DNA from 2 places in the Tepidimonas fonticaldi genome. Region 2 is predicted to be linked to the other one. Evidence: predicted binding sites of a transcription regulator. Region 2 holds the regulator's gene; the other holds the start of a gene.
The links. The regulator FNR, encoded in region 2, switches genes on or off when oxygen is low (the NO sensors DNR and NnrR bind a similar motif). The targets are predictions, from matches to a motif close to TTGATNNNNATCAA.

Region 1 (15,229 bases), on a different contig from region 2:
CTGCAGATAGCTCGATGCCAGGCGCTTGATCTCGGGCGAGAAGGTGGCGGAAAACAGCAGCGTGGTGCGCTGCTTGGGCAGGTAGGACAGGATGCGTTGCAGGTCGGGCAGAAAGCCGATGTCGAGCATGCGGTCCGCCTCGTCGAGCACCACATACTCGACCTGATTGAGCACCGCCGTCTTGGCCTCGATGTGGTCGAGCAGCCGGCCGGGCGTGGCGACCAGAATCTCCACCCCCTTGCGCAGTTCCTCGACCTGCGGCTTCATGTCCATGCCGCCAAAGACGACCGCGCTGCGCAGCGGGGTGTACTTGGCGTACAGCTTGACCTGCTGCGCTACCTGGTCCGCCAGTTCACGGGTCGGCAGCAGCACCAGGGCACGCACAGGGTGCCGCGCCGGCGAGGTGGACGTATTGGCGTGGCGCAACAGCCGTTGCAGCAACGGCAGCGAAAACGCCGCGGTCTTGCCGGTGCCGGTCTGGGCGGCGCCCATCACGTCACGGCCCTGCAGCACGACCGGAATGGCCTGTGCCTGAATGGGCGTCATGGTCGCGTAGCCCATCTCGGCCACGGCCCGGGCCAGCGGCTCGGCCAGATTCAGTTCGGAAAAAGCTTGTGTCATGTGGTGTTATTGTCGCACCGCAGCACGAAAGGCGCCACCGATGAACGACGAAGGGCCCTGCGGGCCCCTCGTTCGCACCGGTGGCGCACCCCGCACGGGCGGCACCTATCCGTCAGGCAAAGGACGGCGCGGGGTCGCTGGTCGGGCGCCCGTGGAAATCGGTCCAGCAGCGCCGCGTGAAGTCGTACAGCTTGCAGCGGCGCGCGGTGTCGAAGTACCAGCGCCAGCTGAAGCGCTGGATGATGATGCGCCCGGGCAGCATGTCCTCCAGCTTCTTTTGCGCCTGCTTGAGCTTGTACAGCGGCACGCTCATGTCCACATGGTGCGCGGTGTGCTCCATGATGTGGTGCATCAGCGCGCCGATCTTCAGCGGGAACTCCAGGTGCACCGTGGTCGACACGAACGGAGCCGCCTTGGCCCAGGCCACCTTGTCATCGTGCCATTGCACCGCTGGGTGCGTGTGATGCACGTACACCACGAAACCGATCATCGCGTTCCAAAACACGAACGGCACGACGAAGCCCATGACCACCTGCAGCCACACGGATTGCCCCGTGGCCAGCGCGGCCCCGACCATGCCGCCGATCCACAACAGCGCGACGCCCAGCACGAACACCCCGTCCCACATGAACTCGGGACGGCGCGTGCCCATGTAGGTCTTGCGCGGGAAGAACATGCGCAGCCACCACATCTCGATGAAGTAATACAGCGCGGGCCCCCAGCCGCTGCGGTAGATGCGCTCGAGCAAACGGCGCCCCGGCGACAGGGCATCGAACTCCGCCTTGGTCAGCGGCGCCCAGACGAAGTCCACCCCTTTCAGGTTGGTGTAGCCGTGGTGCACGACGTTGTGGCCGACCTCCCACAGGCTGTAGGGGGTGAGCGACGGGATCATCGCGATGCGGCCCAGCAGCTTGTTCAAGCCGCGGTGGGGCGTGTAGCTCTGGTGGCAGGCGTCGTGACCGATGATGAACAGCCGCCCGATGGTGAAGCCGGCCGCCAGCCCGCACAACAGCTTGGCCCACCACGCCTCGAAGGCAATGGTGCCGACGATCAGCGCCGCAAAAATCGCCCAATCCAGCACCAGCAAGGCGATCGCGATGGGCGTGCGGCGTTCGCCCAGCGGTGTGATCCAGCCACGGATGACCTTGCGGTGGGGCAACGGCTGCCCCGGGGGGATGGGTTGGGACGCCTCGGGCGCGGACACGATTTCGGTGGCGGACATGACAAATCGTTGGGACAGGGCTGACGCTGATGAGCCGGCGCAAGTATGCCCGATGATGCCTGCCCCCGTTTGATACAGGTCAAGCGACAACCGCCGATATCACCGCGCTGTTGCGTTCCCCACAAAGACCCACCGCGTCTTATAATGGCAGGCTTTGCTGGCAACATCCACCAATCCCAGAAGGAATTCAGCCCATGGCAACCAAGTCGAAGAAGTCGCCGCGCCTGGCCTCCGGCCGCAAGCGCGCGCGCCAAGACGTCAAACTCAACGCCCACAACGCGTCGCTGCGCTCGCAGTACCGCACCGCCGTCAAGAAAGTGGAAAAGGCCGTCGCCGCCGGCGACAAGGCCAAGGCCACCGAGCTTTTTGCCCAGATGCAATCGATCGTCGACTCCGTCGCGGACAAGGGCATCTTCCACAAGAACAAGGCCGCTCGCGACAAGAGCCGCCTGTCGGCCAAGGTCAAGTCCCTGGTCGCTGCGTCCGCCTAAATCCCGGACACCCTCGCCCGGACCCCGCCGGCGGCCAGCCGGCCGGAATGTCCGCCTTGGAACGGGTGCGCTGCCAGCAAAACCCCATCTCAACGCCGCCGTGGCCTACGCCCGGCGGCGTTTTTCATGGGGCACGCGTCATGGGGCGCGCAGATCCGAAAAACGGCGGCAGCGCGGATCAGCCGCGCGGCGGATCGGGCAGCAGACAGGCCTCGGTCACGACCAGGTCGTTGTCGCGCGCAAACCCCATCACGAAATCCCATGCCCGCTCGTCGTAGTCGCGCAACGCGCGGTTGACGACGACGCACTTGACGCCATTGATGACGGTGGGGATCACCCAGGGCGAGTAGCACAGGTGGGCGCCGTGCCCCTGCGCGGCCTGGGGATGAAACGGACTCATCACGCCCGCCAGGCGCTCGGCCCAGTCGCTGGGGCGAAACGTGCGGCCACTGCGCGTGACCCCCTGGATGAAGATTTCTTGGGCGTTGGGCGTGACCATCGCGCGGACGGCCGCGGCCGGTGGGCGCGCGGCGACAGGGAGGGTGGGTGGACGACCCCGAACACGGGGCGGAGGTGGCGCGAGGATCGCCCGGCCACGTGGAAAATTGTATCTTATATAAGACTTCGCCGCGTCCATCGCGGGTCCGCCAACCATCGACGGGCAGGCCCTAGAATCGCGCTTTCCCCGGCTGGCCCCTGCCCAACCCTTCACGCTGGATGCCCATGAACGCCACCCCTGCCCCGACCGAGCCGCACGTGATGTCCACCTACGGACGCGTCCCGATCCTGCTGACGCACGGGCGTGGCTGCCGGGTGTGGGATGCCGACGGCCGCGAGTACCTCGACGCGCTGGCCGGCATCGCGGTCAACACGCTGGGCCACGCGCACCCGCGGCTGGTGCGCGCGCTGCAGGACCAGGTGGCGCAACTGATTCACGTCAGCAACTACTACCACCACCCCTGGACCGAGCCGCTGGCCGCCGCCCTGTGCGAGCGCTCCGGCCTGGACAAGGTGTTTTTCTGCTCCAGCGGGCTGGAGGCCAACGAGGCGGCGCTCAAGCTCGCCCGCAAGTTCGGCCACGACAAGGGCATCGCCCGGCCGCAGATCGTCGTGTACGAGCGCGCCTTCCACGGCCGCTCGATCGCGACGCTGTCGGCCACCGGCAACCCCAAGGTGCAGGCGGGCTTCGAGCCGCTGGTGGAGGGATTCATCCGCGTGCCGATCAACGATCTGGAGGCGCTCAAGCGCGCCACCGACGGCAATCCCGACGTCGTGGCGGTGTTCTTCGAGGCCATCCAAGGCGAAGGCGGCGTGCACCCGCTCGAGCCGGACTACATGGCCGGCGTGCGTGCCCTGTGCGACGAGCGCGACTGGCTGCTGATGATCGACGAGGTGCAGTGCGGCATGGGCCGCACCGGCAAGTGGTTCGCCCACCAGTGGGCCGGTATCCGGCCCGACGTGATGCCGCTGGCCAAAGGGCTGGGGTCGGGCGTGCCGATCGGCGCGGTGGTGGCCGGTCCGCGCGCGGCCCAGATCTTTCAACCCGGCAACCACGGCACCACCTTCGGCGGCAACCCGCTGGCCACGCGCGCGGGGCTGGAGACCATCCGCATCATGGAGGACGAGGGCTTGCTCGACAACGCCGCCGCCGTGGGGACGCACCTGCACACCCAGCTCTGGGCCGAGCTGCACGGCCTGCCCGGCGTGCGCGAGGTGCGCGGCAAGGGCCTGATGATCGGGGTGGAGCTGGATCGCCCCTGCGGCGTGCTGGTCAACCGCTGCGCGCAGGCCGGGCTGCTGCTGTCCGTGACCGCCGACCGGGTGATCCGCCTGGTGCCGCCGCTGATCCTGTCGCGCGCCGAAGCCGACGAGATCGTGGCCAAGCTGGTGCCCCAGGTGCGCGCCTTCCTGAACGAGACCTCCGCATGAAACACTATCTGCAATTCAAGGACCTGCGCGCGGACGAGTACGCCTATCTGTTCGAGCGGGCAGACTTCATCAAGCGCAAGTTCAAGGCCGTCGAAAAGTACCAGCCCTTCGCCGATCCGGACCGCACGCTGGCGATGATCTTCGAGAAGGCCAGCACGCGCACGCGCGTCAGCTTCGAGGCCGGCATGTACCAGATGGGCGGCTCGGTGGTGCACCTGACCACCGGCGACAGCCAGCTCGGCCGCAGCGAGCCGATCGAGGACACCGCGCGCGTCATCAGCCGCATGGTGGACCTGGTGATGATCCGCACCTTCGAGCAGAGCAAGATCGAGCGCTTCGCCGCGCACTCGCGCGTGCCGGTCATCAACGGCCTGACCAACGAGTTTCACCCGTGCCAGATCCTGGCCGACCTGTTCACCTGGCTGGAGCACCGCGGCCGCCGCAGCGACGGCACACTGGATCCGGGCGCGCTGCGCGGCATCACAGTGGCCTGGGTCGGCGACGGCAACAACATGGCCAACACGTGGCTGCAGGCGGCGCAGATCCTGGGCTTTCGCGTGCACATCAGCACGCCGCGCGGCTACGAGGTCGACCCGGCCGTGGCCGGCGTGCCGCGCGGCGACTTCTGGCAGGTGTTCGACGACCCGATGGAAGCCTGCCGCGGCGCCGACCTCGTCACCACCGACGTGTGGACCAGCATGGGCTACGAGGCCGAAAACGAGGCGCGCCAGAAGGCCTTCGCCGCCTGGCGCGTGACGCCGGCGATGATGGCGCAGGCCAAGCCCGAGGCGCTGTTCATGCACTGCCTGCCGGCGCACCGCGGCGAGGAGGTCGACGCCGAGGTCATCGACGGCCCGCAATCCGTCGTCTGGGACGAGGCGGAAAACCGCATGCATGTGCAGAAGGCGCTGATGGAATACCTGCTGCTCGGCCGGCTGTGAGTGCGATGAGCGAGTGTCAGCGTTGCGGCGCATGCTGCGCCTGGTTCCGGGTCGATTTTTCGGTGTACGAAACGCAGGACGGCGGCGGCCAGGTGCCGGACGGGCTGACCGTGCCCGTCACTGGCACCACCGTGCGCATGCGCGGCACCGACCACTGGCCCCCGCGCTGCACCGCCTTGGCGGGGCGCGTGGGCGAACAGGTGGCCTGCGGCATCTACGAGTGGCGACCCTCGCCCTGCCGCGAATTCGCCGAGGGCAGCGACGCCTGCCAGCGCGCGCGGGCACGTCACGGTCTGCCGCCGGTACCGCCTGCCTGATCGCCGGACTGACCGCCCGCCACCGATGGGCCGGCGGGGCGACCGATCACAGACGGCGCTTGGCCGGTATCCCTTGTTCCAGCGCCTGCTCGATGCGGCGGCACAGGGTGCGCAGCACCTCGATGCGCGACCACAGCTTGTCGTCCGACGCCACCAGATGCCACGGGGCGACCCGGGTCGAGGTACGGTCCACCATGTCTTGCACCGCCCGTTCGTACTGCGGCCATTTGTCGCGGTTGCGCCAGTCCTCCGGGGTGATCTTGAACTGCTTGTGAGGCGTGGCCTCGCGCTCGCGAAAGCGGCGCAGCTGCTCCTGCGGCGTGATGGCCAGCCAGAACTTGACGATGATCACCCCCGCCTCGGTCAATTCCTCCTCGTAGGCGTTGATCTCGCCATAGGCGCGCATCCAGTCGGCCTCGGCGCAAAAGCCCTCCACCCGCTCCACCAGCACCCGCCCGTACCACGAGCGGTCGAAGATGACTGCGCGGCCATGCGGCGGGATGTAGCGCCAAAACCGCCACAGATAGGGCTGGGCGCGCTCGTTCTCGTTGGGGGCCGCAACGGGCACCACGCGGTAAAAGCGCGCATCCCAAGCCGCGGTCAGGCGGCGGATGGTGCTGCCCTTGCCCGCGGCATCCATGCCTTCGAACACCACCACCAGCGAGCGGCCGCGCAGGCGCAGATCGCGGCTCAATCCGTTGAGCCGGCCCTGCCAGCGCTCCAGCAGGCGCTCGTAGCGCTCGTGCGTCAGCCGCCGCCCGTAGTCCTGCGCCTTGAGCAGCGTCACGTCGTCGCCCGGCGCCTCGATCACGCTGGCGGGCAACGGCCCCTGGGGCGGCACGGGCGACGCCGGCGCCGCCGCGTGGCGCAGCACCGACAGCAGATGCCGCCCCGCCGTCAGATGGCGGTAGGCTTCGTCGCTGCCTTCGATGACGATCCACGGCGCTTCGCCCAGGCTGGTCTTGCGCAGCGCCTCGTCGCTGGCGTCGATGAAGTCGTCGTAGCGTTTGAGGTTCGCCCTTTCTTGCGGGCCGATGCGCCACGCCGTGCGGGGGTCGGACGCCAGCGCCTTCAGGCGCGCTTTGGCCGCCTGCCGGGACAGGTGAAACCAGAACTTCACCAGCACCACGCCCTCGGCCGTCAGCATGCGCTCGAACTGGCGGATGCGCTCCAGCCGGTGGGCGAAATGGTCGCGGCTGTCGCGCCCCTCGACCCGCGCCAGGATCGGATCGGTGTACCACGAGCCAAACAAAATCCCGATGCGCCCTTTGGGCGGCAACACCTGCCAAAACCGCCACATCTCGGGCCAGCGGCGGTCTTCGTCGGTCATGGCGCCGAACGCCTCGGTCCGTATGTGCCGCGGGTCCATCCAGGCGTTGAGCGTGTTGACCGTCTCGCTGCGCCCGGCCCCGTCCACGCCGTTGATGAGGATGACCACGGCGCGGGTGCCGCGGCGCAGCAACTCGTATTGGGCATCGAGCAAGGCGGCCCGCAAGGCCGGCACTTCGGCTTTGTAGGTGGCGCGGTCGATGCGGTGGCCGATTTCGGCCGAATCAAACATGGCGGTCTCCCTCCGTGATCGGCGTGACCATGTTATACCCTACCCAGTCACGCCGAATCGCCTATAATAAAGAGCTTTGCTGGCAAAACCCCGTCGGCCGTGATCACCTTGAAGACGGGGAACCCCTGCCAGGCAAGCCGGCGTCGGGTCTGATCTTCCCCACGTGCGGCCCTGGCACACCATGGAAACCATTGGCCAATGACCACCATTCGCGTTAAAGACAACGAACCGTTCGACGTCGCCCTGCGCCGCTTCAAGCGCACGATCGAGAAGCTGGGCCTGCTCAATGAGCTGCGCGCCCGCGAGTTTTACGAAAAGCCCACCGCCGAGCGCAAGCGCAAGAAGGCCGCGGCCGTCAAGCGCCACCTCAAGCGCGTGCGCTCGCAGCAGCTGCCGCAGCGTCTGTACTGATCGACCGGACGCGACGGCCGGCAACGGCAGATCCTGGCCCGCTGCGCCCGGTTTTGCCTGCCGTTCCCGGCCGACCCCAAAGCCCGCCAGAGGACGCTCCGGCGGGCTTTGTTGCTTGCTCACGACACCCTAGGACTGGACACCCCATGGCACTGAAGGACCGGATCACCGACGACATGAAGACCGCCATGCGCGCCAAGGACAGCGCGCGTCTGGGCGCCATCCGCCTGCTGCTCGCCGCGATCAAGCAAAAAGAGGTCGATGAGCGCGTGACGCTGGACGATGCGGGGGTGATTGCGGTCGTGGACAAGTTGCTCAAGCAGCGCCGCGACTCCATCGCCGCTTACGAACAAGCCGGCCGCACCGACCTGGCCGACAAGGAGCGCGCCGAGGCCCAGGTGCTCGAGGCCTATCTGCCCGCGCGGCTGGACGCCGCGGCGATCGCTGCGGCCGTGCAAGCGATCGTCGGCCGCGTCGCCGCCGACCTGGGCCGCTCGCCCACCCCCGCGGACATGGGCAAGGTCATGGCCTTGGCCAAGGCCGAGCTGGCCGGGCAGGCCGACATGGGCCAGGTGTCGGCCGCGGTCAAGGCCGCCCTGGCGGGCTGACCTCCGACGCGCTGCGCATGGGCGCCGCCCCAGCCTTTGCTGCGGACGCCCCGATCGGGGTGTTCGACTCCGGGGTGGGCGGCCTGTCGGTGTTGCGTGAAATCCGGGCTCGCCTGCCGGCCGAGCGGCTGATTTACGTGGCGGACTCGGGGCACGCGCCCTACGGCGACAAATCGCCCGCCTATGTGCAGGCCCGTGCCGAGCACATCCTGGCCCAGTTGCGGCACGCCGGCTGCAAGGCCGTCGTGGTCGCCTGCAACACCGTCACCGGGCTGTCGATCCGCGCCTTGCGCGAACGCCATCCGGACTGGCCGCTCGTGGCCATCGAGCCGGCCGTCAAACCCGCGGCCGCCCTTACCCGCAGCGGCGTCGTCGGCGTGCTGGCGACCCGCAACACGGTGAACAGCCCCGGACTGGCGCGCCTGATCGCGGCGCATGCGGCCGGCGTGCGGGTGCTCCCGCAAGCCTGCCCGGGCTGGGTGGAGCGCGTCGAACGCGGCGAACTCGACGGCCCCGACACCGAGGCTGCGGTCGCACAGCGCGTGCGGCCGCTGCTCGCGGCCGGGGCCGACGTGCTCGTGCTCGGGTGCACGCACTACCCTTTCCTGCGCCCGGTGATCCAGCGCATCGCCGGTCCGGACGTCACCGTCCTGGACCCGGCCCCCGCGGTCGCGCGCGAACTGGCGCGCCGGCTCGACGAGGCCCACCTCACCACGCCCGGCGCTGCCCCCGGCGACGTCGTGTTTTGGACGAGTGGCGACCTGGCCCAGACGGCACGCGTGATCGGGCTGCTGTGGGGGCAGGCCGTACAAGTGCTGCGCCTGCCCGACGGCGCCACATAACCCCTCAATACCCCTGCTCTGCGCACGGCTTTGTGAATCCGTCCACGACAGATCGCCTTCGGCCCTAAGCTCAGGCCTTCCGCCCACTGCGGGCAGTGTGGACGCTGCAGGAGGTTTTGCGCATGGACAGACGGTCGTTTTTGGGTGCCGGCATCGCCGCCACCGGATGGCTGGCCCTGGGGTCGGCGTGGTCGCAACAGGGCGCCCCCAATTTGGGGGCCCCCGCCCTGCCCTCGCCGGGCATGCGCCGCATCCGGCTCGGCGCCTTCGAGATCATCGCGCTCAACGACGGCGCCTTGCGCCGCCCGCTGGGTGAGGAGTTCGTGCGCAATGCCCCGCTGGAGCAGGTCAAGGCCCTGCTCGCCTCGCAGAACCTGCCCACCGATTACGTGGACATCCCGTTCACCGCCTTCCTGGCGGTGACGCCGGCAGGCAAGTTCCTGTTCGACACTGGCTTTGCCGACAACGGCCCGCCCACGACCGGCCGCCTGCGCGACAACCTGGCGGCCGCCGGCTACCAGCCGGAAGACGTCGACCACGTCGTGATCAGCCACTACCACGGAGACCACATCAACGGGGTGCGCCTCAAGGACGGCCGCCTCACCTTCCCCCGCGCCAAAATCCACGTTCCGGCACCGGAGCACGCGTTCTGGATGGACGACGCGCGCATGGCCGGCGCGCCGCAGGCGATGCAAGGTGCCTTTCAGGCCGTGCGACGGGTGTTCGGCGGTCTGCCGCCCGACCGGCTGGTGCCTTTTCAGCCCGGCGCGGAGCTGGCACCCGGCATCCGGGCCGAAGCGGCCTTCGGCCACACGCCCGGCATGTGCGTTTTCACGCTGCGCTCCGAGGGCCAGGGCTTCATGTACATGGCCGACACGGCCAACATTCCGTCCCTGTTCGTGCGCAACCCGGACTGGTCGGTGGTGTTCGACATGGATGCGGACCTGGCCCGGCAGACGCGGCGCCGCATCTACGACCAGATCATCCGCGACAAGCTGATGGTGGGAGGCTTTCACTTCCCCTTCCCCGCCCTGGGGCACATCGAGGCCGCCGGCAGCGGCTATCGGTTCAATCCGGTGGCTTGAACCTGGGCCGGTCTACATCGCCTTGAAGCGGGCGGCGTACAGCCGGCTGACACCCACGCGCTGCGCCAGTCCGTGCAGGCGCAAGAAGAGCCGCCCGGACTCGTCTCGCTCGGCCACGTCGATGGCGTCCGCCCGCACCACCGTACCCCGATGCACCTGCCAAAACTCGTGCGGGTCCAATCGGGGCAGCAGGTCCTTGAGCGGCATCCGGATCAGGTATTCCCGGTCTGCGGTGAGCACGCGCACATACTTGTCGGCGGCGTCGAAGGCGAGCACGTCGGCAATCGGTACCGGCCGTACCGTAGCGCCCGGCGTGCCAGGCAGAGCGCACATCAGGGTTCGCAACGGGGTGCGGTCGGCGCCGCTCGTCGACGTGGCACTGGTCGGCCCGCGGGCCCCGACCAGGGCGCTGGCCAGGCTGGCGAGGCGCTGCAGGGTTGCCTCCAGCACCGCCTCTCGCTCCGCGACCGTCACGGGGCCGTCGAAGGTGAGGCCGGGTCCGAGTGCGCGCCCTCGGCCCCAGTCGCGCAGTTTGTCCACCGTCTTGCGCAGGCGCTCCGGCTGCACCGGCTTGAGCAGGTAGTCGATGGCCTGGGCCTCGAACGCCTGGACCGCATACTGGTCGTAGGCGGTGACGAAGACCACGGCCGGAAACGGCCGTGCCCCCGGCCCGGCCGTGGGCCAGCGCTCGGCCAGCGCCGCCGCGGCCTCCAGCCCACTCTGCCCTGGCATGCGGATGTCAAAAAACACCACATCCGGCATCGATTCCAGCGCCTGTTCGACGGCAGACAACCCGTCGGACACCACCGCCACCACCCGCAGCTCTGGCCATACACGTGCCAATTCGGCCTGCAGGCTGGCCGCCAGCAACGGTTCATCCTCGGCAATCAGCGCGGTCGGCGCGGCAACGTTCCCCATGGACTTTCCTCTCCCTCAAAGCGCCAGGGACGGGCGCACGCCATCCCCGGACGTCGGCGGCCGCACCGGCAGGCGTACACGCGCCACCGTGGTCGGTCCGGGCTCGGCCAGCAGTTCCAGTCCCGCCTGGGCACCGTAACAGGCGGCCAGACGCGCCCGCACCTGTTCCAGGCCAAAATGCGTCCCCGTCGATGCCGCGGGCGGTGCGTCGCCACCCGCCGGATCAAACCGCCCTCCGGAGTCGCGCACCTCGATCACCAGCATGCCGTCGGGCCCGTCCACCGCCGCACGGACCTCGATCCATCCCCCTTGCACCACCGGCTCCAGCCCGTGGCGGATGGCGTTCTCCACCAGGGGCTGCAACAGCAACGGGGGTACCGGCACAACCTGCAGCGCCGGGGGCAACAGCAGACGAAAACGCAACCGGTCGCCCATGCGCACCTGCATCAGCTCCAGATAATCCTGCACCCGCTCGAACTCCTGCGCCAGCGGGTGCCAATCGGTGCGCGATCCGCTCAGCGTCGCGCGCAAATAGCGGTTCATCCGATCCACCATGCGCTGCGCCGCTGCCGGGTCCACCCCGATCAAGGCGCGCAGGTTGGCCAGGGTGTTGAACAGCATGTGGGGGTCGAGCTGGGCCTCCAGCAGCTTGAGGCGGGCTTCACTCGCCTGCCGCTGTGCCTCGACCTCGGCCAGACGCGCGCGGGCCAACAACTCGCGCGCCACGAACACGTAGGTGGCCACGCCGCCCGCCACCAGCGAAATCAGCAACATGCGCAGCGTCGTCGTTGGCGCCGCGCGCCAGGTGTGCCCGAGCGGATGACCCAGCAGGCCGTCGGCCACGATGCTGCCAACGGCGTAGCCCAACGGCACGGCTGCGATCACCCACGCCGCCGTCGGCAGCGGTCGGATCGCACCGCCAAAGCGTTGGGACATCCCGTACAGCCCGCCATCGATCAGTGCCCAGATGCTCAAGCCGATGCACTGCGCAGCAAGCAGATTGCCCCACAGGCCGTAGGCGTCGCCGCGTGGCAACAAAACCCCGATCAGGGCATTGAACGCCACGACCACCAGCAAGCGCACCGGCCACCGGGGACGACGGGAACGGGTCAACCAGGCCATCACGGCAGTATGCCCAAGCTTGTGCGTGCGTGGGACACGGACACACGCCACACGCGCCTCGCGGGCCAACCCCGTCCCCGGCATCACACCCAGCCGCTGTGGGGGCCAGCCCGATCCGCAGCCAGGGCCAAGCGCCACAAGCGGGTCGCACGAGCGGCAAACACCCCGCTGAAGCCACCGTACAGCGCGCTGACCAGCGGGACGAAGACCGCGTCGAGCGCCAGTGCCGGCTGCACGGACAATGCCGCCGCGACGGCAAACTTCGCACAAAACACGCCCATCATCAGCAGCATGGGGACGACGCTGCCGGGCATCACCAACCGGCGTCGCGCCGCGTCATAGCGAATTGGCGAGCTGGCAGGCTGGCGCACGAACCAGACGAACAGCACCACCGCGCTGCCCAGCCACAACAGCACCGCAACGGCCGAGGGCCCGAAGGCGGACAGCACCCCCTGGAGTGACAGGCCGGTCATCGCCATGGCCAATGCGGTCACGCGCATGAGGCTGAGTTCGTGGGTGAGCATCTGCCGCAAGCCCAACCAGATCAACAGCCCCAGCACGGCGAATACCCATGCGGGGGTGTGCGTCAGAATTTGCCATCCCATGACGGATCTCCTTTCAAAACGGTCGCTTGATAACAGGGGCCAAGGTCACAGCCAGCCCAGCCACTGGCCCCAGACCAGTTGGCCCAGGTAGCGCGACGGCAGCAGGGTGAAGCCACCGGCGACGATGCAGGCGCCGACGTACAGTTGCTGCATGGCCAGCCGGTGCCCGGCGATGTTGCGCCGCGCCAGTTGGCGAAAGGCCACCCACAGCCCACCCGCGGTCACCGGAATCAGCAGGTGGATGGGCGTGTACCCCGCCACATTGGGCAGTTCGAAATCGCGAATGAACAGCGCCGAGATAGCCGTGACGATCATCAAGGTGACCCATGCGTACCCGAAGGCACGGTGCAGGCGGGGGCGCGCGGCGCCGGCTCGGCGCGTCCACAAGGCGACCGGGCCAATGACCACGGCGGCCAGCGCGGCGCTGAGATGAATGGCGATGGTGGGGGTGAGTTGCATGACGCAGGCTCCTGGTTGGGTCACGATGTGACGCGCACTGTGCCGACCTGCGCCGGCGACCGCCAGCCGTATGCGACAGAATGCCGGCCACGGGCGCCAAACGCCTTCGCGTCGGCGTGAAATGCCGGCATGACCCTCAGCCTTCTTGCGTTGTCCCCTCTGCATGGAAATGATTTTTTTGGTGCTGGCGCTGGGCGCCGGCCTGCAGGTCGCCAAGGTTCGCGAACAGCAACAGCGCATTCGCTTGCTCGGCCGCTACTTGCAGCCCTACCGTATCGAACGCCTGATGGAAACCCTGCTGGACGGTTACCTGCGCGCCCTGGGCGAGGACGACCCCGCCCGGCGCGACCAGATCTGGGCCCTGCTGACCACAGCCGAAACCGAGCTGCGGGACCAGGTCCGCCAACTGGCCGCCGATGTCGAGCAGATCTGGCCGGACGATGCCCTGGTCAGCACCCTGCCCATCGCGCTGCCGCGTGCGCACAAACTGTTTCCACGGGCCACCTTCGATCTGCGCCGCGCCCTGGCCATACACGCGGCGGGCATCGAGGCCGTCGTGGCCAACCAGGCCGGGCTGGCCCGACGGGATCAGGCCTACATGCTGAGCGCGGAAATGCTGCTGTTGCAGCACACCTGCCACTGGTTCTGCCGCTCGCGCACCGTGGCCACGGCGCGCATGCTGGCCCGGCACAAAACCGACCACGCGCAACTGGTGCAGGCGGTCTCCCCGCAAACGCGCGACGCTTACCGGCGGCTCATCGGGCGGTAACACGCATGGCCCACGTGCGCCGCGGGCTACTTGGGAGAGGGTCCGAGGGCGGCGTCGCGACGAGCGGTGCCGCCCCAATGCCAAAAACGGCACGCCGAATCACGACGAGCGGCGCCGTCCCAATGCCAAAAACGGCACGCCGAAAAACGAAAGCCCGCTCGCTGGCGGGCTAAGTTGTTGATTTTCCTGGTGGGTCGTGCAGGATTCGAACCTGCGACCAACGGATTAAAAGTCCGCTGCTCTACCGACTGAGCTAACGACCCACTTTGCCGCTACAACCGCGTTTGCCTGTTGTAGCGAAAGCACGCATTATAGCCGAAATTTCTCGCCTCTCCGGGGCCGATGCCCTGGCGCCGTCAGCCGCGGCCGGCCGCCACGGCATCCAGGACCCAACCCGCGGCACACAGGCCGAAGGTGGCCGTCACCGACACGCTGGAGCCGTATCCGTGGCAATTGAGCGACCCATCCCCTGCGCCGTCCACGGCGCACGCGGGATCCGGCGGCGCGACGGACTCCCGGCTGAAGACCGCCATCACGCCCATGCGCCCCTGACGCGGCGCACCGTGCCATTTGCGCAGGCGCTGGCGCAGCTGCGCGAGCAGCGGGTCGTGGGTGGCCTCGGCAATGTCGGCAATCTCCACCCGGTCCCCGCGCCGCTTGCCCCCTGCGGCGCCGGCGGTGATGAACAGGCTGCGCGTCTGCAGCGCCCAGGCGGCCATGGCGGCCTTGGCCGCCATCTGGTCGCAGGCGTCGATGACGGCGAAAGGCCCGTGGGCGCCTTGGTGCGCCTGCGCCTGGCGCAACAGGCCCGCCCAGTTGTCCGGAGTCACGAAGTCGTCGATGGCGCACACCTGGCAGCCCGGATGGATGGCCGCGATGCGGGCGCGCATGGCCTCCACTTTGGCCTGTCCATACGTGCCCTCCAGGGCATGGATCTGCCGGTTGGTGTTGGACTCGGCGACGTGGTCCAGATCGATCAGGGTGAGGCGGCCCACGCCACTGCGGGCCAGAGCCTCGGCCGCCCACGACCCCACCCCGCCGATGCCGACGACGATGACGTGCGCGTCGAACAGCCGCTGCGCGCCCTGCGGACCGTACAGGCGCCGCAGCCCCCCAAAGCGCCGTTCGACATCGGGCGCGTCCAGCGCCGGGGCGGCGGTGGCAGCCTCAGTCACGCTCGAGCAACCAGAGTTGGAAGCGCAACCCACCCAGGGCGCCGGTCACGATCCCGGCAAAGGCGATCGCGCTGGTGACGCTCAGCGTCGACAGACCCGACAAGCCCTGCCCCACGGTGCAGCCCATGGCGGTGACACCGCCCACCCCCATGC
Region 2 (15,229 bases):
GGCCGTGCCGCTGGCGGTGGCCGGCGTCATGCCGCCGTGGGCGGCGGGGCTGGGCATGGCGGCCAGCTCGCTGCTGGTCATCGGCAACGCGATGCGGCTGGGGCGGCGCGGCGCCCCGGTGGCCGACGGTGTACCGTCACCTGCCACAGCCCCTGCGCCGGCTTGATGGGCGCCTACCCCCCATGACTGGGAGAATCGAACGATGGAAATCCTCTACCTGCTGGTGCCCCTGTCGGTGGTGCTGGTGCTGCTGATCATCGGCCTGTTCTGGTGGGCGCTGCACTCGGGCCAATTCGACAACGTCGAGCGCGAAGGCGAGCGCATCCTGCGCCACGATTGACCTATGTCAAGGGCGCAGGGGGAGGGCTCCCGGATACTGCGCCTGGGTGATTTTCACAACAGGAGTGTTACCTATGTCTGCAACCACGGCGGCCCCCGCGACGGGGGTCTATAACGACAAGGTCGTGAGGCAGTTCGCCATCATGACCGTGGTGTGGGGCATCGTCGGCTTTCTGGTCGGCGTCATCATTGCCGCACAACTGGCCTGGCCGGAGCTCAACTTCGGCATCGAGTACCTCACGTACAGCCGGCTGCGCCCGCTGCACACCAGCGCGGTGATTTTTGCTTTCGGCGGCTCGGGCCTGTTCGCCACTGCCTATTACGTGGTGCAGCGTACCTGTCAGACGCAATTGTTTGCGCCGGCACTGGCCTCGTTCACGTTCTGGGGCTGGCAGGCCGTCATCGTGCTGGCGGCGATCACCTATCCGCTGGGCTACACCCAGAGCCGTGAATACGCCGAACTGATCTGGCCGATCGACATTCTGGTGGCCGTGGTGTGGGTGGCCTTCGCGATCGTGTTCTTCGGCACGGTGGGCACCCGCAAAGTGCGGCACATCTATGTGGCCAACTGGTTCTACGGCGCCTTCATCATCGCCGTGGCGATGCTGCACATCGTCAACAACATCCAGATCCCGACCAGCCTGACGCACTCGTACTCGGTGTACGCCGGTGTGCAGGACGCCATGGTGCAGTGGTGGTACGGCCACAACGCGGTGGGCTTCTTCCTGACCGCGGGCTTCCTGGGCATGATGTACTACTTCATCCCCAAGCAGGCCGAGCGACCGGTGTACTCCTACCGGCTGTCGATCGTGCACTTCTGGGCGCTGATCTTCACCTACATGTGGGCGGGTCCGCACCACCTGCACTACACCGCGCTGCCGGACTGGGCGCAGTCGCTGGGCATGGTGTTCTCGCTCATTCTGCTGGCGCCGAGCTGGGGCGGCATGATCAACGGCATCATGACGCTGTCGGGCGCCTGGCACAAGCTGCGTGACGACCCGATCCTGCGCTTCCTGATCGTGTCGCTGTCGTTCTACGGCATGTCCACGTTCGAAGGGCCGATGATGTCGATCAAGACCGTCAACGCCCTGAGCCACTACACCGACTGGACCATCGGCCACGTGCACTCCGGCGCGCTGGGCTGGGTCGGCTTGGTGACCATGGGCTCGCTGTACTACCTGATCCCGCGCCTGTTCGGCCAGAAGCAGATGTACAGCATCAAGGCCATCGAGCTGCACTTCTGGATTTCGACCATCGGCATCGTGCTCTACATCGCTGCGATGTGGATCGCCGGTGTGATGCAGGGCCTGATGTGGCGTGCGGTCAACCCGGACGGCTCGCTGACCTACACCTTCGTCGAGTCGGTCAAGGCCACTTATCCGTTCTACGTGATCCGTCTGCTGGGCGGCGTGCTGTACCTGGCCGGCATGTGCGTGATGGCGTGGAACGTCTGGAAGACCGCGGCCCAGGGCAAGGTTACCCCGGTGGCCATCCCTGCCCCCGCGCACGCCTGAGGAGGACACCATGGCCAACGCACAACACCAGCCGAGCGGTCACGAGCGCATCGAGACCAACAACTTCCTGATGATCGTCCTCATCACCCTGGTGGTGGCGGTGGGCGGTCTGGTCGAGATCGTGCCGCTGTTCTTCCAGCACTCCACGACCAAGCCGATCGAGGGCGTCAAGCCCTACCCGGCGCTGCAGCTGGCCGGGCGTGACATCTACATTCGCGAAGGCTGCTACGTCTGCCACTCGCAGATGGTGCGTCCGTTCCACGCCGAGACGCTGCGCTACGGCCCGTACTCGGTGGCCGGCGAGTTCGTCTACGACCACCCGTTCCAGTGGGGCTCCAAGCGCACCGGTCCGGACTTGGCGCGCGTGGGCGGCCGCTACTCCGACGAGTGGCACCGCATCCACCTGATCAACCCGCGCGACCTGGTGCCGGAGTCCAACATGCCCGCCTACCCGTGGCTGGAGCGCCGCCCCGTGGACGCCGACGCGCTGCCCGTCAAGATGCGCGCGCTGCGTCAACTGGGCGTGCCGTACACGGACGAAGAGATCACCAAGGCCACGGAAGAGGTCAAGGGCAAGACCGAGCTGGAGGCGCTCATCGCCTACCTGCAGGGTCTGGGGACCGCCCGCTCGTGGGACAAGCTGGCGCAGCCGGCCACCAAGACCGCCCAGTCCGCCGCGGGTCAAGCCGCAGCCGATGCGGCGCAGTGAGGGGGCGAGATCATGGATGTCAACGATCTGCGCGTCATCGTCACGGTGCTGAGCTTCGTGACCTTCATCGGCATCTGGGCCTGGGCCTGGTCCCGCAAGAACCGGGAGCGTTTCGAGGAAGCGGCCCAACTGCCCTTCCGCGACGAGTGAGGCCCGTCAGGAGAGAACCATCATGAGCGATTTCACCAGTGACTTCTGGCACCTCTTCGTAGCCGGCGTGACCCTGATCAGTATCCTGGCCTGCGCGTTTTTCCTGTGGGCCAGCGGCAAGACCAAGGTCACGCCCGCGGCGGACAACACCACCGGCCACGTGTGGGACGGCGACCTGCGGGAGATGAACAACCCCCTGCCGCGCTGGTGGGTGTATCTGTTCATCATCACCGTGGTGTTTGCCCTGGCCTACGGCCTGATGTACCCGATGTTCGGCAAGGTGCAGGGCCAACTGGGCTGGAGCTCCCAGGGCCAGTGGGAAGCCGAGCGGGCCAAGGCCCTGGCGGCGATCGAGCCCCTGTACGCCAAGTTCAAGGGCATGGATTCCAAGGATCTGGCAAAGGACCAGCAGGCCATGGCGGTCGGCGAGCGGCTGTACATGAACTACTGCGCCCAGTGCCACGGCTCGGACGCCCGCGGCAGCAAGGGCTTCCCCAACCTGACCGATGCCGACTGGCTGGGCGGTGACGGGCAGCCGGAGTACATCCACAAAACCATTGCCGAAGGCCGCCAGGGCATCATGCCCCCGATGGCGGCAGCGGTCGGCACGCCCGAGGATGTTCGCAACCTGGCGCACTATGTGCTGAGCCTGTCCGGTAGCCCGCACGACAGCGTGCGCGCCACGCAAGGGGCCGCCAAGTGGGGCGCCTGCGCGGCCTGCCACGGCGCGGACGGCAAGGGCATGCATGCCACCGGCGCGCCCAACCTGACCGACCAGATCTGGCTGCACGGTTGGGGTGAAGAGGCGATCATTAAAATGATCAACGAGGGCAAGACCAACGTCATGCCGGCGCAAAATGCCTTGCTGACCGATGCGCAAATCCATGTGCTGACGGGCTACGTCTGGAAGCTGTCGAATCCGAACTGATCCCGTCGCCGGGGGGCGGCGCCTGTGTGGCCCGCCTCCCGGTTTTTTTGATTCGTACCGAATACTGCCATGAGTACCAGCGCTGCCAACACGCCCCAAGGCCCGACCCCGTCGGATGAAGAGGTCGAGGTTTCCCTGTACGCGGCCCGCAAAAAGATCTATCCGCGGGCGGTGACGGGGTTGTTTACCAAGTGGCGCTGGGTCTTCGTGTGGTTGACCCAAATTGTTTTTTACGGATTGCCCTGGCTGGCCTGGAACGACCGGCAGGCCGTGCTGTTCGATCTGGAGGCGCGGCGTTTTTATATTTTTGGTCTGGTGCTGTACCCGCAGGATTTCATTTACCTGACGGGCATTCTGGTGGTATCGGCGCTGTTGCTGTTTTTGTTCACGGCGATCGCCGGGCGACTGTGGTGCGGCTACGCCTGCCCGCAGACGGTCTACACCGAAATTTATTTGTGGATGGAAAAGCTCTTCGAGGGCGACCGCTCGGCGCGCATGCGCCTGGATCAGCAGCCCTGGATCCTGAACAAGGTGGCCCGCAAGGGCGGCAAGCATCTGGCGTGGATCGTCTTTGGGCTGTGGACGGGCTTTACGTTCGCCGGCTATTTCACGCCGATTCGCGACCTGGGCGCGGCGTTTTTGGCCTGGAACCTGGGGCCGTGGCAAACCTTCTGGATCTTCTTCTACGGCTTTGCGACCTACGGCAATGCGGGCTTCATGCGCGAGCAGGTCTGCAAATACATGTGCCCGTATGCCCGCTTCCAGAGCGCGATGTTCGACAAGGACACGATGATCGTGACCTACGACGCCAAGCGCGGCGAGCCGCGCGGCGCGCGCAAGAGGTCGGCCGACCCCAAGGCGCTGGGCCTGGGCGACTGCATTGACTGCACGCTGTGCGTGCAGGTTTGCCCCACGGGCATCGACATTCGCAATGGCTTGCAATACGAGTGCATTAGCTGCGGAGCTTGCGTCGACGTGTGCGACCAGGTGATGGAAAAAATGGGCTATCCCAAAGGCCTGGTGAAATACTCCACGCAAAATGGCATGGAGCGTGGGTGGAGCCAGGCGCAAATGATTCGGCGCGTTTTCCGTCCGCGCGTTTTGATTTACAGCTCGATCCTGTTGGCCATTGTGGCGGCTTTGGGGGTTAGCTTGTGGTTGCGGGTGCCGCTGAAGGTCGATGTGATTCGCGACCGCGGGGCGCTCGCGCGCATGGTGGAGATGGGACGCATCGAAAACGTCTACCGCATCCAGTTCATGAACGCCTCGGAGCACGAGCGCGAGCTGGCCGTGACGGTGGAGGGGCTGCCGGGCATCGAGGTCACCTCCGAGCGCAGCGTGCATCTGCTGCCCACCGAGGTGCGCTCGGTCGCCGTGCGGGTGCAGGTGCCCCCAGGCTTGCAGGCCGGCTCGCATCCCATCACATTCGGCTTCCGCACGCCGGATGGCACGATCGATGTGCGGGAGAAGACCACCTTCGTGGTGCCCCGTTGACGCCAACCCCCGGGAAAACCCCCGGGGGGCTTCGAACCCAAGAGCGATACACCAAGGCCTACACTATGTCCACGATGACCGCCCCTACGCCCGCCCCGCCGTCCCCGGCACGCCCGTGGTACCGTGAACCGTATGTCTGGATGGTGATCGGGGGGCCGCTGGTCGTGGTGGTGGCGTCCCTGGTGACGGTCACGATCGCGGTGCGCAACGCGGATACGGTGCTGCCGCGCGAGGCCGCCCCGGCGCCCGCCGTCGTGGCGCCCGATCGGATGACCCCGGAAGAGCGGCTGCAGGCCGAAAAGGCCCTGCTGCCGGCCAACCAGGGCCGCAACCACGCCGTGTCGTCGGCATTGCCCAAAAAAGATTGAGGCCCCGCCGGGGCCACACCCGAGAGGAGTGCATGATGTTGGCCCAACGCGTGATGTGGATCGCCTGGCCCGCCTTCCTGATGGCGGCGGTGATGGAAATGGTGGTGTTCGCCTTCGTCGATCCCAGCGAGTTGCATTGGGCGGGGGAGTCGCTCGGGTGGTCGCGACAGACCGTCTATACCCTGGCCTTCTTTGTTTTCTGGGGCTTGACCATGGCGGCCGGCGCGCTCACGACGCTGTTGTCCTTGTCGCCGTGGGAGGTCAACCGCTGCCCGGTTCCGCCGGATCAGCGTCCCGCGGACTGTGTCCGGGGCGATGGGGCGGTGGCCAATCCCCGCCCGTCGTGCGACGACGGGCGCTGCGGCGGCTGCGCCTGAGCGGTCTGCATTCGATAGGACTGCGCTCGAGGGGACTGGCTGGCGCCGTCAGTCCCCGTCCGGGCTGGCGTGGTTGACGATGGCGCCCAGCGCGTCGGGGTCGAGGATGCGCACATAGCGCTGCTTGACCTCGATGATCCCGTCGTCCTGAAAGCGCGAGAAGGTGCGGCTGACCGTCTCCAGCTTCATGCCGAGGTAGCTGCCGATTTCCTCGCGGGTCATGCGCAGCACCATCTCGGATTTGGAAAACCCCCGCGCGTGCAGGCGCTGCACCAGATTCAGCAGGAAGGCCGCCAGCCGCTCCTCGGCGCGCATGCTGCCCAGCAGCAACATGACGCCCTGGTCGCGCACGATCTCGCGGCTCATGATGCGGTGCACATGGTGCTGCAGCGCGCTGAATTCGCGCGAGAGCTGCTCCAGCTTGTCGAACGGCAACACGCACACCTCGGCGTCCTCCAGCGCGATCGCGGAGCAGGAGTGCTTGTCCTGCACGATGCCGTCCAGGCCCAGGATCTCCCCCGCCATCTGAAAGCCCGTGACCTGGTCGCGCCCGTCCGCCGTCGTCACGCTGGTCTTGAAAAAGCCCGAGCGCACCGCGTAGAGCGAGGTGAACGCATCGCCCGCCGCGAACAGCGCCGCGCCGCGCCGCACGCGCCGCCGATTGGCGATCAGGTTGTCGAGCTGCTCCATCTCCCCGGGGTTGAGGCCGACGGGGATGCAGAGCTCGCGCAGATTGCAACTGGAGCAGGCGACTTTGATGCTGTGCAGATCCATGGGCGCTGTGGCGTTGCCGGCCCGCAGGCCGAAGGGGGACTGTCCAATGGGGGACTGCCAAATGCGACCGATGATAACAACCGGTCGGCGTGCCCGCAGCGTTTTGTCCCGGTGGGCGTTGCGGGCATCGGTGTGCAGTGGGTTTGACTCCCGTCAAGGGCCGCGGGGCCGTCCTGGGGCACATTACCCTCCCAATGGAGTCCATGCCCATGAAGCACGTCATCGATGAAGCCCTGCTGCGCCGGTTCGACATCCCCGGCCCGCGCTACACGTCCTACCCGACGGCGGACCGCTTCGTCGAGGCGTTCACCGAGCGCGATTACATCCAGGCGCTCGAGCAGCGCCGCGCCGGCTCGATGGCGCTGCCGCTGTCGGTCTATGTGCACATCCCGTTTTGCGAGTCGCTGTGCTACTACTGCGCCTGCAACAAGGTGATCACCAAGCACCACGGCAAGGCGGCGGAGTATCTGCGCTACCTCTCGCGCGAGCTGGAACTGCAGACCGACCACTTTGGCCGTGGTCACCGGGTCAGCCAGTTGCACCTGGGGGGCGGCACGCCCACCTTCCTGAGCGATGCCGAACTGGCCGACCTGATGGCCATGATCCGCCGCCACTTCGAGCTGGTGCCGGGGGGCGAGTACTCGATCGAAGTCGATCCCCGCACGGTGACGGCCGAGCGCCTGGCGCACCTGCACCAGCTGGGCTTCAACCGGCTGAGCTTTGGCGTGCAGGATTTCGATCCCACCGTGCAAAAGGCCGTGCATCGCATCCAGCCGGCGGAGCAGGTGTTTGCCCTGGTCGCCGCGGCGCGGGAGCTGGGCTTTGAGTCCATCAACGTCGATCTGATCTACGGCCTGCCCCAGCAGACGCCGGAGTCCTTCCGCCACACCCTGGAGCAGGTGGAGCGCCTGCGGCCGGACCGCATTGCGCTGTATGCCTACGCGCACCTGCCGGCGCGCTTCAAGCCGCAGCGGCGCATCGTCGTGGCCGAGTTGCCCAGCCCGGCCGACAAGCTGGCGATGCTGTCGCTGTCGCTGGACCACCTGAGCGCGGCGGGCTATGTGTATGTGGGCATGGACCACTTTGCCCTGCCCAACGACGCGCTGGCGGTGGCCAAGCGGCAGGGGCGGCTGCACCGCAACTTTCAGGGCTACAGCACCCAGCCCGACTGCGATCTGATCGCGCTGGGGGTGTCGGCCATCGGCCGCATCGGCGCCACCTACAGCCAGAACGCCAAGACGCTGGACGAGTACTACGACGCGCTGGACCAGGGGCGGCTGCCCATCGTGCGCGGACTGGCGCTGACACGCGAAGATCTGCTGCGCCGCAGCGTCATCATGGCCATCATGTGCCAGGGTTTGGTGGACTTCGAGTCCATCAACCTGGCGCATCTGGTGGATTTTCGTTCGCACTTTGCGCGGGAGCTGGAGCAGTTGCGCGCCCTGGAGCGCGACGGGCTGGTGCGCGTGGACGATGCGCACCTGGAGGTCACCGCGACGGGGTGGTATCTGGTGCGGGCGATTGCGATGGTGTTCGACCGCTACCTGCAGGTCGATCAGGACCGCGCGCGTTTCTCCAAGATCATCTGACCCCCCGTCCCGCCCCGTGACCGTGCGGGGCTGATAGCATGCGCCCATGCTCGCTTCCATGACGCTGTCGGCCCTGGTGATGGGCCTTGTGGGGGGGCCGCACTGCGTGGCCATGTGCGGGGCGGCGTGCGCCGGGATTGCCCGGGCCGCGGCGCCCCGGTCGCGTCAGGCGCTGTGGACGTGGCAACTGGGGCGCCTGGTGGGCTATTCGGTGCTCGGCGCGCTGGCCGGGGGTACGGTGCAGGGCATGGGGTGGCTGGGCCAGCAGACGGTGGTGCTGCGCCCGGTGTGGACCATGATGCACGTCGCCGCGCTGCTGCTGGGGCTGCTGCTGGTGGTGCAGGCCCGTCAGCCGGCCTTTCTGGACGGCTGGGCGCAGGCCGTCTGGCGCCGCGCCCGGCCCGTGATGAGCCGGCTGGGTGCCCGCGCTCCGGCGGTGCTGGGCGTGGGCTGGGCGCTGATGCCCTGCGGGCTGCTGTATTCGGCGCTGCTGGTGGCGTCGCTGTCCGCCTCGGCGCTGGAAGGCGCGGCGATCATGGCGGCTTTTGCCGTCGGGACCATGGTGTCGCTGGTCGCCGGGCCGTGGCTGCTGCTGCGGCTGGGCGATGCCCGATCGGGCGGGTGGGGTATACGCCTGGCTGGGCTGGCGCTGGCGGCCACGTCCGGCTGGGCGCTGTGGATGGGCATCACCCAGCCGACGGGTCTGTGGTGCGCGTGACGGGCGGTGTGGCCCGCGTGGGCCACGTCGCCACGATCAGGCCGAGCAGCGCGACCCCGAAGGCCAGCCACTGCAGCAGCGTCAGCCGCTCGCCCATGAACAGCACCCCGATGGTCGCGGCGCTGATGGGCAGCATCACGGTAAACACGCCGGCCCGCGCGGCGGAGACGTGGCGCAGCCCCGTCATCCACAGCCACACGGTCCAGACGCTGGCCGCCAGGCCGTAAAACACCAGCAGCGCCCACAGCGGCGCACCCATACGCCCCCAGTCGTAGTCCAGGGCGGCCCACAGGCCCAGCGGCGTCATCAGCGCCAGCCCCCACAGGTTGATGAGGGCTGCGATGCGCTTGGGGCCCATCTGGGCACTCAGGCGCTTGCCGATGACGACGTAGGCCGCCTCGCAGCAGACGGCAGCCAGCACCAGCAGGTTGCCCCACACCGCGAGCGGCAGCCCCATCCAGGTGGCGCTGGCGGCCGCTGCCGTGTGCGCGGCGGCCCCCTTGTCCAGCGAGAACAGCCCGATCCCCACCGCCGCCAGCCCGATGGCGGCCAGCGCCCGGCTGTCCAGCCGCTCGCGCAGGAAGAGGGCGGACTGCAGCGCCACCACGGCCGGGATGGCCGCCATGATCACCCCGGCCGCGCTGGCGGTGGTCAGGCTCACGCCATACAGCATGCAAATGGAAAACAAAAAATTGCCGAGCAGCCCCTGCAAAAACAGCAGCGCGTGCGTGCGGCGGCCGGGGGGCGCCTCGTGCGCGGGGCGGCGCACCCAGTGCGCCATGGCCGCGGCGCCGATCAAATAACGCAGCCACGCCAGCAAAAACACCGGCATGGCCGCGACCAGCGGTTTGGACAGGGCCACGTAGCTGCCCACCAGCGCCATGCTGGCGGCCAGGGCGCCGTAGGCCGTCCAGGGGGTGCGCGGGGGTGTCATCGGGGGTCGGGCACCAGGATGGTGGGGCGGGCCTCGGGCAGGGTATAGGGGTAGTCGCGGCTGTAGTGCAGGCCGCGGCTTTCCTTGCGCTGCTGGGCCGAGCGCACGATCAGGTCCGCCACCTGCACCAGATTGCGCAGCTCCAGCAAGTCGCTGCTGACGTGGAAGCGGGCGTAAAACTCCTGGATTTCGGCCTGCAGCAGCGCGATGCGGTGGGCCGCGCGCTCCAGCCGCTTGTCCGTGCGCACGATGCCCACATAGTCCCACATGAAGCGGCGCAGTTCGTCCCAGTTGTGGCTGATGACGACCTGCTCGTCTGCATCGATCACCCGGCTGTCGTCCCAGGGGCGTGCGGCGATGGGGGCGGGGCGGGGTTGGGCCACCATGTCGCGCACCGCCGCGCGCGCAAACACCATGCACTCCAGCAGCGAGTTGCTGGCCAGCCGGTTGGCGCCGTGCAGGCCGGTGTAGCTGGCCTCGCCCACGCAGTACAGGCCCGGCAGGTCGGTGCGCGCGCGCAGGTCGGTGACCACGCCGCCGCAGGTGTAGTGTGCCGCCGGCACCACGGGGATCGGCTCGCGCGTGATGTCGATGCCCAGCTCCGCGCAGCGCTTGAGGATGTTGGGGAAGTGCTCGTGCAAAAAGGCCGACGGCTGGTGCGAGATGTCCAGGTACACGCACGGGATGCCGTGCTTCTTCATCTCGAAGTCGATCGCGCGCGCGACGATGTCGCGCGGGGCGAGTTCGGCGCGCGGGTCGTGGTCCGGCATGAAGCGGCGGCTGCCCAGGTGCGGCGGCAGCTTCAGGATGCCGCCTTCGCCCCGCACGGCCTCGCTGATCAAAAAGCTCTTGGCCTTGGGGTGGTACAGGCAGGTCGGGTGGAACTGGATGAACTCCATGTTGGCCACCCGGCAGCCGGCGCGCCAAGCGGCGGCGATGCCGTCGCCGGTGGCGGTGTCGGGGTTGGAGGTGTAGAGGTATACCTTGCCCGCGCCACCCGTGCACAGCACGGTGTGCGGCGCCGCGAACACCTCCACCCGGTCGGTGGCCACGTCCAGCACATAGGCGCCCAGCACGCGCCGGGGCAGCTCGCGGCACTCGGCGTGGCGGTCGCTCAGGATCAGGTCCACCAGCGCGTGGGTTTCGAACACGTCGATATTGGCCGCCGCGCGCACCCGCTCGATCAGCGTTTGCTGCACGGCCGCGCCGGTGGCGTCGGCGGCGTGCACGATGCGGCGGTGGCTGTGTCCGCCCTCGCGCGTCAGGTGCAGGCCGTCGCCCTCGACGGTGAAAGGCGTGCCCAGCTCGCGCAGCCAGGCGATGGCCTCGGGCGCATGTTCGACGGTGAAGCGCGTCGCCTCGGGTTCGCACAGGCCGGCCCCGGCGACCATGGTGTCGTCGATGTGGTCCTGGAAGCTGTCGTCCTCCGCCAGCACCGCGGCGATGCCCCCCTGCGCCCAGCCGCTGGAGCCGTCGGTGATCGAGCGCTTGGTGACGATGGCGACCCGCCAGCTCGGCGGCAGCAGCAGCGCGGTGGTCAGGCCGGCCAGGCCGCTGCCGATGATCAGCGCGTCGTAGACGTGGTGGGCCGGGGCGGCCGTGGGCGGGGATGGGTTCATGGCGATGGCGGGTCCGGTGCGGGGGGCTCAGGACGGCACGTAGGCGAGCCGGACGTAGATGGGGGCGTAGGCCTCGGCCTGGGTCAGCTCGATCAGGTGCTCCTTGGCCAGTTCGAGCATGGCGATGAAGGTGACGATGGCGACCGGCACGCCGCGCGCCGGATCGAACAGCTCGCCAAACTCCACGAAGCGGCGGCCTTGTAGGGTGCGCAGCACCAGGCTCATGTGCTCGCGCACGGACAGGGCCTCGCGCGTGATGGTGTGGCGCTGCACCAGGCGGGCGCGGCGCAGGATGTCGCGCCAGGCGGCGCGCAAATCATCTACCGACACGTCCGGCCAGCGCGGCGCCAGCGACTGCTCGATGTGCACCTGCGCGCGCCAGAAGTCCCGCCCCAGTTGGGGCAGCGCGTCCAGGCTGCGCGAGGCGAGCTTGATCTGCTCGTACTCCAGCAACCGGCGCACCAGCTCGGCGCGGGGGTCCTCCGGCTCGCTGCCGTCCGGCGTGGGCTTGGGCGGCAGCAGCATGCGCGACTTGATCTCGATCAGCATGGCCGCCATCAGCAGATACTCGGCCGCCAGCTCCAGGTTGTGCGCGCGCACCTGCTCCACGTAGCCGAGGTACTGGCGCGTGACCTCGGCCATCGGGATATCCAGGATGTTGAAGTTCTGCCGCCGGATCAGGTACAGCAGCAGGTCCAGCGGCCCCTCGAAGGCCTCGAGGAACACCTCCAGCGCATCCGGCGGGATGTACAGATCCTGCGGCAGCGCGAACAGCGGCTCGCCGTACAGGCGCGCGATGGCCACCTGATCGATGACCTCGGGCTGCGCGGTCACCGCCTCGGGCGCGGGGGGCAGCTCGGCCGGCGGGCCGCTCACTTCAGCGACGGCTCGGTCTGGTAGACGTAGGGTTTTTGCGGGACGCGCGCGCGCTGCGCCTCGCGCCAGAAGTCGCGGTCCTGCGGGCGGTCCCACAGCAGGGCGCGGCCGGCGCGCTGCTCGGCCTCCAGCGCGGGCTTGCTGCGCTTGAGCGATTCGATGAACTGGGTGGCGTCGGAGACGTAGTCGGGCAGACCAAGCGGGTTCATGGGCGTTCTCGTGGGCGTCGCGTCAGCCGGCGATTTTAGGCCGCCGGGGGCAGGGGCGACCAGCCGGCCAGCCGCGACAGAAAGCCGGTGCGGCGCATCAACGACAACGGCTGTTCGTGCAAATGGTCGATGACCAGACGGCCGCCGCGCCGCTCGATGGCGTCGTGCAGGCTGCTCAGCGCATCCAGCCCGGTGGTGTCCAGCAGCATCAGGTGCCGGGCGTCCAGGCGCACCTGCACGCCCGCATCGGCCGCTTCCACCGCCTGAATCAAAGCATCCAGTTTGGTGACGGCGCCAAAGAACAGCGAGCCGTACAGCTCCGCCTCGATGCGTTGTGGATCGGCCCGGTGCAGCGTGACGCGGAACAGGCTGCTTTGCCGTCGCACGAACAGCACCACCGCCAGCACCAGGCCCAGCTCCACCGCCACCGTGAGGTCGAAGATGACCGTCACGGCAAAGGTGCTCAGCAGCATCAGGCGGTAGTGGTGGCTGAAGTGCTTGAGGCGCGCAAACTCGCGCCACTCGCCCATGTTCCACGCCACGAACAGCAGAATGCCCGCCAGCACGGCCAGCGGCACATGGCGCGCCAGGGGTGCGGCCAGCAGCACGATGGCCGCCAGCGTCGCCGCGTGCACCATGCCCGCGACGCCGCTGGTGGCCCCGCCGCGGATGTTGGTGACCGTGCGCGCGATGGTGCCCGTGGCCGGCATGCCACCGATGAACGGCACCACCGCGTTGGCGATGCCCTGCGCCATCAGCTCCTGGTTGGGGTCGTGCTTGCGGCCGCCGTGCAACTGGTCGGCCACCCGCGCGCACAGCAGCGACTCGATGGCGCCCAGCAAGGCGATGGTCAGCGTCGGGGTGACGAGCTGGCGCACGGTTTGCCAGGACACGTCGGGCCACACCAGCGCGGGCAGCCCCTGCGGGATGCTGCCAAAGCGGCTGCCGATCGTGTCCACCGGCCACTGCAGCGCCCAGGCCAGCAGCGACAGGGTGACCAGGGCCACCACTGGCGCCGGCAGACGCGAGGTGGCGCGCAGCGCGCTGACGCCCTCCAGCGCGTCCAGCCGCTGGCGAAAGGCCGAATCCGTGGCCCACAGCCGCGGCCACACGAACAGCCCCAGCACGCACAGGCCCGCCAGCGCCACCGAGTACGGGTTGACCGTGGACAGCGCCCCACCCACCGTGTGCAGGATGCCGAAAAAATCCGCCGGCATCTTGGCCACTTGCAGCCCCAGCGCGTCGCGCAACTGCGACAGCCCAATGAGCACCGCGATGCCGTTGGTAAAGCCGATGACGACGCTGACCGGCACGAAGCGCACCAGCACCCCCAGGCGCAGCCAGCCCATGGCAAACAGCAGCAGCCCCGCGCAGAAGGTGGACACCAGCAGCCCGCCGACGCCGTGCCGCTCGACGATGCCATAGACGATGACGATGAAGGCGCCAGCCGGCCCGCCGATTTGCACCGATGTGCCACCGAACGCGGCGATGATGAAACCGGCGATGATCGCGGTCCACAGGCCGGCGGTGGGTTGCAGGCCGCTGGCGATGGCAAACGCCATGGCCAGCGGCAACGCGACGACGCCGACGGTCACGCCGGCGCCGATGTCGCGCATCAGGCGCGCCCGGTCGTAGGCGCGCAGGTCATCGAGCAGACGGGGACGAAACGGATGCAGAGCGCGCATCACCGCACGCGCATGCCCGGCTCAGCGCCGGCGTGCGGCTCCAGGATGAACAGCCCCGGGTGGGCCTGGCCGTCGGCGTGGCTGGCGGCGAGCACCATGCCTTCGCTGACGCCGAACTTCATCTTGCGCGGGGCCAGGTTGGCCACCAGCACCGTCAGCTTGCCGACCAGCTGATCCGGCGCGTAGGCCGAGGCGATGCCGGAGAAGACGTTGCGCGTGCGGCCCTCGCCGACGTCCAGCGTCAGGCGCAGCAGCTTGGTGGAGCCCTCCACCCGCTCGCAGGCGACGATGCGCGCGATGCGCAGGTCCACCTTGGCGAAGTCGTCGATCGTGATCGTCGGGGCGATGGGCTCGCCGCCGGGCAGCGGCGCGGTGTCTGCGGCGGCCGCGGCGGTGTCTGCGGCCGGCGGCTCGAACAGGGCGTCCAGCAGCTTGGGGTCGACGCGCTGCATCAGGTGCTCGTACGGGGCGATGGCGTGCCCGGCGCCGAGCGGGCGCGCGGCGTTGGCGAAGTCCAGCGGCGCGCAGCGCAGGAAGGCCTCCACCCGCTCGGCGGTGGCCGGCAGCACGGGCTTGAGCATCGCGGTAAGGATGCGGAACGCCTCGATGCAGGTGGTGCAGACGTCGTGCAGCCGCGCGGCGAGTTCCGGCTGCTTGGCCAGCTCCCACGGCTTGTTCTGGTCCACGTAGGCGTTGACGCGGTCGGCCAGCGCCATGATCTCGCGCACGGCCTTGCCGTACTCGCGCTCGGCCCAGAGTTCGGCCACCGCCGGCAGCGCGGTCTGCAGCGCATCCAGCAGCGCCTCGCCGTCCGGCGCGATGGCGCCCAGCCGCCCCTCGAAACGCTTGGCGATGAAGCCCGCCGCGCGCGAGGCGATGTTGACGTACTTGCCGATCAGGTCGCTGTTGACGCGGGCGACGAAGTCCTCCGGGTTGAAGTCCACGT

Region 1: A9O67_RS10570 (fatty acid desaturase) is a predicted target of FNR. The motif match lies at 1,913-1,926, and genes of this name have one in related genera.

Annotation. Positions count from the first base shown of each region.
Region 1 covers NZ_LZDH01000065.1:68,815-84,043, forward strand. Annotated here, with positions in the region: gene A9O67_RS10565 (DEAD/DEAH box helicase) at 1-621, opposite strand, end outside; gene A9O67_RS10570 (fatty acid desaturase) at 734-1,843, opposite strand; gene rpsT (30S ribosomal protein S20) at 2,038-2,334, shown strand; gene A9O67_RS10580 (DUF3579 domain-containing protein) at 2,513-2,833, opposite strand; gene A9O67_RS10585 (aspartate aminotransferase family protein) at 3,058-4,263, shown strand; gene argF (ornithine carbamoyltransferase) at 4,260-5,204, shown strand; gene A9O67_RS10595 (YkgJ family cysteine cluster protein) at 5,210-5,521, shown strand; gene pap (polyphosphate:AMP phosphotransferase) at 5,568-7,082, opposite strand; gene rpsU (30S ribosomal protein S21) at 7,281-7,493, shown strand; gene A9O67_RS10610 (GatB/YqeY domain-containing protein) at 7,640-8,101, shown strand; gene murI (glutamate racemase) at 8,119-8,943, shown strand; gene A9O67_RS10620 (MBL fold metallo-hydrolase) at 9,066-10,028, shown strand; gene A9O67_RS10625 (LytR/AlgR family response regulator transcription factor) at 10,041-10,946, opposite strand; gene A9O67_RS10630 (sensor histidine kinase) at 10,962-12,059, opposite strand; gene A9O67_RS10635 (DUF6622 family protein) at 12,152-12,673, opposite strand; gene A9O67_RS10640 (DUF2306 domain-containing protein) at 12,719-13,132, opposite strand; gene A9O67_RS10645 (hypothetical protein) at 13,296-13,901, shown strand; tRNA gene A9O67_RS10650 (tRNA-Lys) at 14,089-14,164, opposite strand; gene A9O67_RS10655 (tRNA threonylcarbamoyladenosine dehydratase) at 14,258-15,076, opposite strand; gene A9O67_RS10660 (YeeE/YedE family protein) at 15,069-15,229, opposite strand, start outside.
Region 2 covers NZ_LZDH01000056.1:160,402-175,630, forward strand. Annotated here, with positions in the region: gene A9O67_RS06550 (heavy metal translocating P-type ATPase) at 1-166, shown strand, start outside; gene ccoS (cbb3-type cytochrome oxidase assembly protein CcoS) at 203-340, shown strand; gene ccoN (cytochrome-c oxidase, cbb3-type subunit I) at 414-1,853, shown strand; gene ccoO (cytochrome-c oxidase, cbb3-type subunit II) at 1,864-2,562, shown strand; gene A9O67_RS06570 (cbb3-type cytochrome oxidase subunit 3) at 2,575-2,712, shown strand; gene ccoP (cytochrome-c oxidase, cbb3-type subunit III) at 2,735-3,640, shown strand; gene ccoG (cytochrome c oxidase accessory protein CcoG) at 3,710-5,134, shown strand; gene A9O67_RS06585 (nitrogen fixation protein FixH) at 5,200-5,502, shown strand; gene A9O67_RS06590 (hypothetical protein) at 5,538-5,879, shown strand; gene fnr (fumarate/nitrate reduction transcriptional regulator Fnr) at 5,928-6,653, opposite strand; gene hemN (oxygen-independent coproporphyrinogen III oxidase) at 6,863-8,242, shown strand; gene A9O67_RS06605 (sulfite exporter TauE/SafE family protein) at 8,289-8,960, shown strand; gene A9O67_RS06610 (DMT family transporter) at 8,929-9,894, opposite strand; gene nadB (L-aspartate oxidase) at 9,891-11,513, opposite strand; gene A9O67_RS06620 (segregation and condensation protein A) at 11,541-12,389, opposite strand; gene A9O67_RS06625 (DUF3460 family protein) at 12,386-12,598, opposite strand; gene A9O67_RS06630 (SulP family inorganic anion transporter) at 12,634-14,283, opposite strand; gene metG (methionine--tRNA ligase) at 14,283-15,229, opposite strand, start outside.